Regions from separate parts of the Paenibacillus sp. SORGH_AS_0306 genome, predicted to be linked through region 2. Evidence: a T-box and tRNA genes for the amino acid it is inferred to sense, from the RefSeq annotation. Region 2 holds a T-box; the other holds one or more tRNA genes.
What was found. The T-box of region 2 lies ahead of QE450_RS14340 (valine--tRNA ligase). A T-box ahead of a tRNA ligase gene usually reads a tRNA of that ligase, here a tRNA-Val.
Positions count from the first base shown of each region.

Region 1: it has a tRNA-Val gene. The T-box ahead of QE450_RS14340 (valine--tRNA ligase) is inferred to sense a tRNA for this amino acid. The anticodon was not compared.

Region 1 is NZ_JAUTBP010000001.1:2,822,134-2,825,561, reverse strand. Features, by position in the region: gene QE450_RS12270 (Ig-like domain-containing protein) at 1-627, shown strand, start outside; gene QE450_RS12265 (hypothetical protein) at 834-1,100, shown strand; tRNA gene QE450_RS12260 (tRNA-Val) at 1,248-1,319, shown strand; gene QE450_RS12255 (hypothetical protein) at 1,381-1,689, shown strand; gene QE450_RS12250 (hypothetical protein) at 1,920-2,087, shown strand; gene QE450_RS12245 (hypothetical protein) at 2,551-3,165, shown strand; gene QE450_RS12240 (amino acid ABC transporter substrate-binding protein) at 3,389-3,428, shown strand, end outside.
Region 2 is NZ_JAUTBP010000001.1:3,301,784-3,305,211, reverse strand. Features, by position in the region: gene hemL (glutamate-1-semialdehyde 2,1-aminomutase) at 1-733, shown strand, start outside; gene QE450_RS14345 (RluA family pseudouridine synthase) at 730-1,674, shown strand; T-box leader at 1,757-2,017, shown strand; gene QE450_RS14340 (valine--tRNA ligase) at 2,080-3,428, shown strand, end outside.

The DNA.
Region 1 (3,428 bases), 480 kb from region 2:
TTAACAGGTTCCAAAGCAAAAGCTTTATTAAACGGTAAAGCAACGCTTAAAGGAACGTACCTTAACAAAACAGTTAAAGTTGCGGTAACGATGGAACCAAAAATTAAATCAATCACTGTTACACCAGATGTGGTTGAGTTGAATATCAAAAAGAGCAAAACTATTAAAGCAGTAGGAATCTATGCTGCAACAGGTAAATCGGTAACATTGTCTACTAAAATGAATTGGGTTTCTTCGAATCCTTCTGTAGCGACTGTTAAAGGATCAAGTGTTAAAGCACTGAATCTAGGAACAACAACGTTAACAGGTTCGTATCAAGGATTAACATTGACAGTTAAAGTGAATGTAACTGCGAAGTTGAAAAAATTAACGTTCTCTGAGAAAGCGTTGAAATTGACTGTAGGCGATGCTAAATCTGTTCAAATCGTAGCTGAATACGATACAGGTACCAAAGTCGATGTTACCAAAGAAGCAACATGGACAAGTACTAAAGCAAATATTGCTACAGTAACAGAAGGTAAAATTACAGCACTTGCTAAAGGAACAACTACGATTAAAGTAGAATATGGCGATAAAAAGCTATCAACTACAGTAAATGTAAAAGAAGTTGTACCAGCCAAACAATAATCATATCGATTCACTTCATGTGAGGATATAACTTTAAGACTCTACCTAATCAGGTAGAGTCTTTTGTATAACAAGGATAGTTTGAGCTAGCAGAAGATATATAGAAGAGCGACTTGCCAAAAGGCAGTACTTCATTTAAAATAAGAACAAAAGTTCGTATATAGTTATAGATAGACTTTATACGATATTGTTAGGAGAGATACAGAATGTTAGAAGATAACGAACGCAAATTGTTACGTATTTTATATAACTTCTTTTCGTTATACCGTCGTATGCCAGAATGGAGAGAATTATCATTTAAGACAGGCAAAACGACAAATGAACTCAGTCAAATCTTATTGTCTTTAGAAAATAAAAAATACATATACTGGGATAGCAAACTTGAAGTAAACAGTATCGTCATGATCCAGGGCTGGGAGCGTAAAGAAAAGACGGTACTGCCTCTTCCAGAGTCTTATTGGACACAATATTGAAGTACATATACAACAGACGTAGTGGAGTCTGTATCCTGCCTAACCGGAAATGTGAATCACTACTAGAAAGAGCATAGTCGTATGCAAGCAATTGATTGACAACACTATAAATTCTTGATATTATATGGAAGTTGTCATACTTATTTTGACCTGTTAGCTCAGCGGGAGAGCACTATCTTGACAGGGTAGGGGTCAGTGGTTCGATCCCACTACAGGTCATAACCGAAAGTCCTTGTCTCTCAAGGGCTTTTTTATTTTTTGAATAAAGGAGCGACATCATATGATTCAGCGTTACCGTATTACCAGAGAGATGCAACAACCAGAAGGTCAAGTGGATCCGATTACATTAGAAGAGTGTCAGGCTTATTTTGCGTTGCAGCCGGACTTTATCTATACCCCTGTGTTTACCGTTAAAGGAGAAGCGACGATGTCGATCGAAGGAGATTTCTTCTTGTGGGATATTGGAACAGCTTCAATTCCGTTTCGTCATTATGAAGGTGATCTATACGTATCAGGTACCAATGAAGCTGTTATCCCGAAAATGATAGAAGTGGCTAGTGCATTACGAGCAGACATTGCAGAAGGATAAGGCTGTCTGTATAAAGTTCCAAAAGATTTTGGAACTTTATTTATTTTTATAAAATTCCTCAAACAACATATTAATACTATTTGATAACGATTACAAACTACATATACTTCTAACGATTTTCTAAGTATTTCCAATATGTTTGTGAAATTGTGTTTTAAACGACTGTAATCGGGGTCATATTAAATAAGCGTATCATTCAAGAGCGTATTAATTGATTTGGAGGAATTATGATGAACTTAGAATCTATGGTAACAGCACCTGTAATGGAAACAGAAGATACAGAAAATAGCTTTGTGGCTCAAGTACATGCTATTTTGAAAAATCGTCAAAATTCCGATTTAGCAGTAAGAGGCAAAATCAGCGAATTGGTTAGCCGATATACAGCAACAACCAACTAAACTGCATACATTTATCTAACAACAACTATAAATCATACTATATATAAAAACAGGCTGAACATTAGTGTTCGCCTGTTTTTTGATGTGTAGATTGATAAAGCATACATAGAGGCTCCTCTTACATATGTATCTGCAAAGTAAAAAAGAGGCAATAAAATACGCTCGATGCAGGTGTAATAAAACAGTAAAAAGCCCTGTATATCTACAAATATTCCAACAAAATACCAGATAGGTTTACTATAAGCACAGAAAAAAATGGTTTAATTTTTGACTTATGGTAAATATTTTTGATAATAACTGTGCTTCTTTTGATTTGAATTGTAATTAAAAGGTTAAATCCTTGTATAGATTAGATTTATTTGTATACGATGGTAGCTTAGTACATTTATTTTAAAGGTATCCACCTTGTCGAATAAACGATTTACTAGCCCAATCAATTCAACAAGAAAAGGGGTAGAATCTTATGCGTCAACAGCACCGATATGTCAATATGGATGTGCAGTACAATGACCAGATTCTTGATGTTAGTATTGTTTTTTATATGTATGGTAAGTTATCCAAATCGTATATTCGTTTTCGTTACAAAAAAGTAGATATCTTTGAATTGTATGATAGTAAAGAAGAAAATTACCAACAAGCTGTAAAAACAATCTGTGAATTGATTGATACGATCGGAGTCGAAACTTATAGAAAATTCGATCGTAGTATGGGCGAATTGAAACGCATCTACAGTAGACGAATTATTGTAGACAATAAAGTATATGCTAATTTTTATGAAAGTGAATTGAGTGTAGGCGAACGATTTATGTATAGCCGCGAAATTATGATGAACGATGGTAACCAATTAGAAGACCATTTGCTAATTGAAGACCGTGAAGATGTAGAATCTAAACAGCAAGTTTTGCGTAATTTGCGTCGCAAAGTTAAAAATTATTTTGAGGAAGTCGAAGTTTTACCACATCCTCAATATTTAAATACAAAATATAGCTTGGTGTATCAGGACATTACCGATTGGATGGAACAGAATATTCCTACTTATTATATTCAGCGTTTTATGAATGCACTGGAAGCCGTATAATAGCTATTCCAACAGCACCCCTAAGCGGGTGCTTTTTATATGTATTTTTACGATAAGTATTATGATTAGACGTTGGATACATAGTCACAAATGCTAAATAACTAAATATCTATTACTTCTATACGATAGCGCTCGACTTCACTTCCATGCTATGTTATTATAGTGGTTCTGATAACGTGGTAACGAACTAAAGCGTTCGGTAAATTGTAAGAGGAGCGATCATATGAAACAGAGAAAAATAGCAGGATGGGTATTACTTTTTA
Region 2 (3,428 bases):
TCTGGAATCTCTAAAGTTAGCGTTTGAACGTTTTGGAGAAGAGATTGCTTGTATTATTGTAGAGCCTGTTGCTGGAAATATGGGAGTGGTTCCACCGCAACCGGGATTTTTACAGGGATTACGTGATATTACGACTCAATATGGTAGTTTGCTTATTTTCGATGAAGTGATGACAGGTTTCCGTGTTGATTTGAATTGTGCACAAGGACGTTATGGTGTTACACCTGATTTGACATGTCTGGGTAAAGTCATCGGTGGTGGATTGCCTGTAGGTGCTTATGGTGGTAAACGTGAGATTATGGAGCAAGTAGCGCCAACAGGCCCTATTTATCAAGCAGGAACATTGAGTGGTAATCCACTGGCTATGGCAGCAGGGTACACCACACTTAGTCTTTTAACTCCAGCAGTTTATGAGCGTTTGGAGACAATTTCTGCTCGTTTGCAAGCAGGATTTGAAAAGAATGCGGCTGAGTTTGGGATTCCGTTGACTGTCAATCGTGTAGGATCGATGGTATGTCCATTCTTTACAGCAGGTCCGGTAACAGATTATGATTCTGCCAAAGCTAGCGATATGGATATGTTTAAACGTTACTTTGGAGCCATGTTAGATCGCGGAATCAGTGTAGCTCCGTCTCCATTTGAAGGTATGTTTGTATCGGGTGTTCATAGTGATGAAGATATTGAACAGACGCTTGCAGCTCATTATGAAGTGATGAAGTCTTTGCAATCATGATGAATGTATCCGATCCTAAGCCATCTTCTATTCTGGCTCAGTGTTCTATAAGAGATGGAGAATGGTTACAAATCACGCCAGATCATGATCTTCTACAGGCAGAAGGCAATGCCAGACACAAAGCGGTGATGCAGTGGTTAGAACAAGTATCGGTTCCGGTGAAATTAATCGGTCGACTGCATTCCAAAGGTGAAGTGAAAATAGACGGAGAGCATATTCGGCTTCGTCTGTTTCCACCGATGGATTATGGATTTGATCCTCGTCCACATGATCGCGCGAAAGTGCTCTATGAAGATGATTATGTTCTGGTGATGCATAAGCCAGCAGGTATGAATGTTCATCCTTCGGAAGCATCTGATCCAACGATTACATTAGCCAATGTAGTAGCCGATCATTATCAACAAACAAATCAGCAATGTGCTGTTCGTCATGTGCATCGTCTGGATGAAGATACCACAGGCCCTGTTTTATATGCCAAAAATGAATTTGCTTTATCCAAATTAGATGAGCAAATGCGTTCTAAAACGATTGATCGTAAATATATAGCTATTGTACAGGGCAAAGTAAGTGACCAATTAACTATCATAGATCAACCGATCGGTAAAGATCGCCATCACAAACAGCGTCGACGGGTGTCTCCGACAGGGCAAGAAGCGATTACTCATATTGAGAAAATATACAGTTCAGCCAGAGCGAGTCTTGTGCGGTTAACACTAGAAACAGGACGAACTCATCAAATTCGTGTGCATATGAGTGATGCCGGTCATACGCTTATCGGGGATGTTCTTTATGGAGGTAGTCAAGAATTTTATCGTCAGGCGCTTCATGGAGAACAATTAACATTTGAACATCCTTTTACAGAGGAAATAATGACTGTTAATGATCCTTTACCTGAGGATATGATCGAATTATTGGATCAATCAGGCATACCTCGCCTTTAAGTCAGCTCTATGACAGGTTTTTTATTGACTTTGATAGGAGCAACGGGTATGATTTGGAGTAAATATTGATTTATTTATGATCTCAATAACCTTGAACGGGAATAGTAGATTATATCGTCCTCAAGAGAGTAGAACTGTTGCGCTGAAAGGTTCTATAGGATCCGGTAGATCGAAGTCGCCTGGGAGTTGTTTATTTGAATTTCAGTAAACCTATTAGATGGATACTGAAGGTAGAATAAACCGGTAGCAGCCGTTATCTGCCTCGGAGTGTCGTTCATAGGCTTTTTTATGCATGGACGAAACAAAGGTGGTACCGCGAGAGCTAAGTCCTTTCGTCCTTTGAGACGAAGGGCTTTTTTTATTGAGAATTTTAGCAAAATGACTACGAATATGGGGGTATTTACTATGGCAGATACGCATGAGAATCAAGCAACAACTTCAATGCCGACAACTTATGATCCTAAATCGGCAGAACGTAAATGGTATGACTATTGGATGGAAAATGATTTTTTCAAAGCAGGGCAACGTCCTGATGCGAAGCCATATACAATTGTTATTCCACCTCCTAACGTAACAGGTATGCTTCATATTGGACATGCACTTGATTTTACATTGCAAGATATTATGACTCGTACCAAACGGATGCAAGGTTTTGATGCGCTTTGGCTTCCAGGAGCAGATCATGCAGGGATTGCAACACAGACCAAAGTAGAGCAGAATCTGCGTGCAGAAGGTATCACTCGTCATGACTTGGGACGTGAGAAGTTTGTAGAAAAAGTATGGGAATGGAAAGACAAATACGCAGCTAACATTCATGAGCAATGGGCGAAAATGGGCTTTTCTCTTGATTATTCACGCGAACGTTTTACATTGGATGAAGGTTTATCCAAAGCGGTTCGTGAAGTATTTGTAAAGCTGTACAACAAAGGTCTCATTTATCGTGGTAAATACATTATTAACTGGGACCCTGAAGCACGTACAGCTTTATCAGATATCGAAGTAGAATACAAAGAAGTGAACGGACATCTGTATCATTTACAATACCCGCTTCAAGATGGTAGCGGACATATTGTAGTAGCAACGACTCGCCCGGAGACAATGCTTGGTGATACAGCGGTAGCCGTTCATCCCAAAGACGAACGTTACAAAGATATGATTGGTAAAATGCTAGTGTTGCCAATTACCGGACGTGAAATTCCGATTATTGCTGATGATTATGTTGACCGTGAATTCGGTAGTGGCGCTGTAAAAATCACTCCTGCTCATGATCCGAATGACTTTGAAATGGGGCATCGTCATGATCTGCCTCAGATCGTAGTCATGGATGAGACAGGCACGATGAATGAAAATGCAGCCCAATACCAAGGATTAGATCGTAGTGAATGTCGCAAACAGATCGTTAAAGATCTAGAAGCAGCAGGCGTTTTGATCAAAATCGAAGATCATGTACACCAAGTAGGACACAGCGAACGTACAGGCGCAGTAGTTGAACCGTATTTGTCTACACAATGGTTTGTAAAAATGAAACCACTTGCTGATGTTGCGATTAAAGCGCAAAAAGAAGGCGAAGGTGTTAACTTTGTACCGGATCGTTTTGAAAAAACGTATTTGAACTGGATCGAAAATGTACGTGACTGGTGTATCTCCCGTCAATTATGGTGGGGACACCGTATTCCAGCATGGCATTGTGAAGAAACAGGCGAAATTATTGTAGCAACAGAAGATCCAAGTCATTTACCTGAACATGCAGGTAA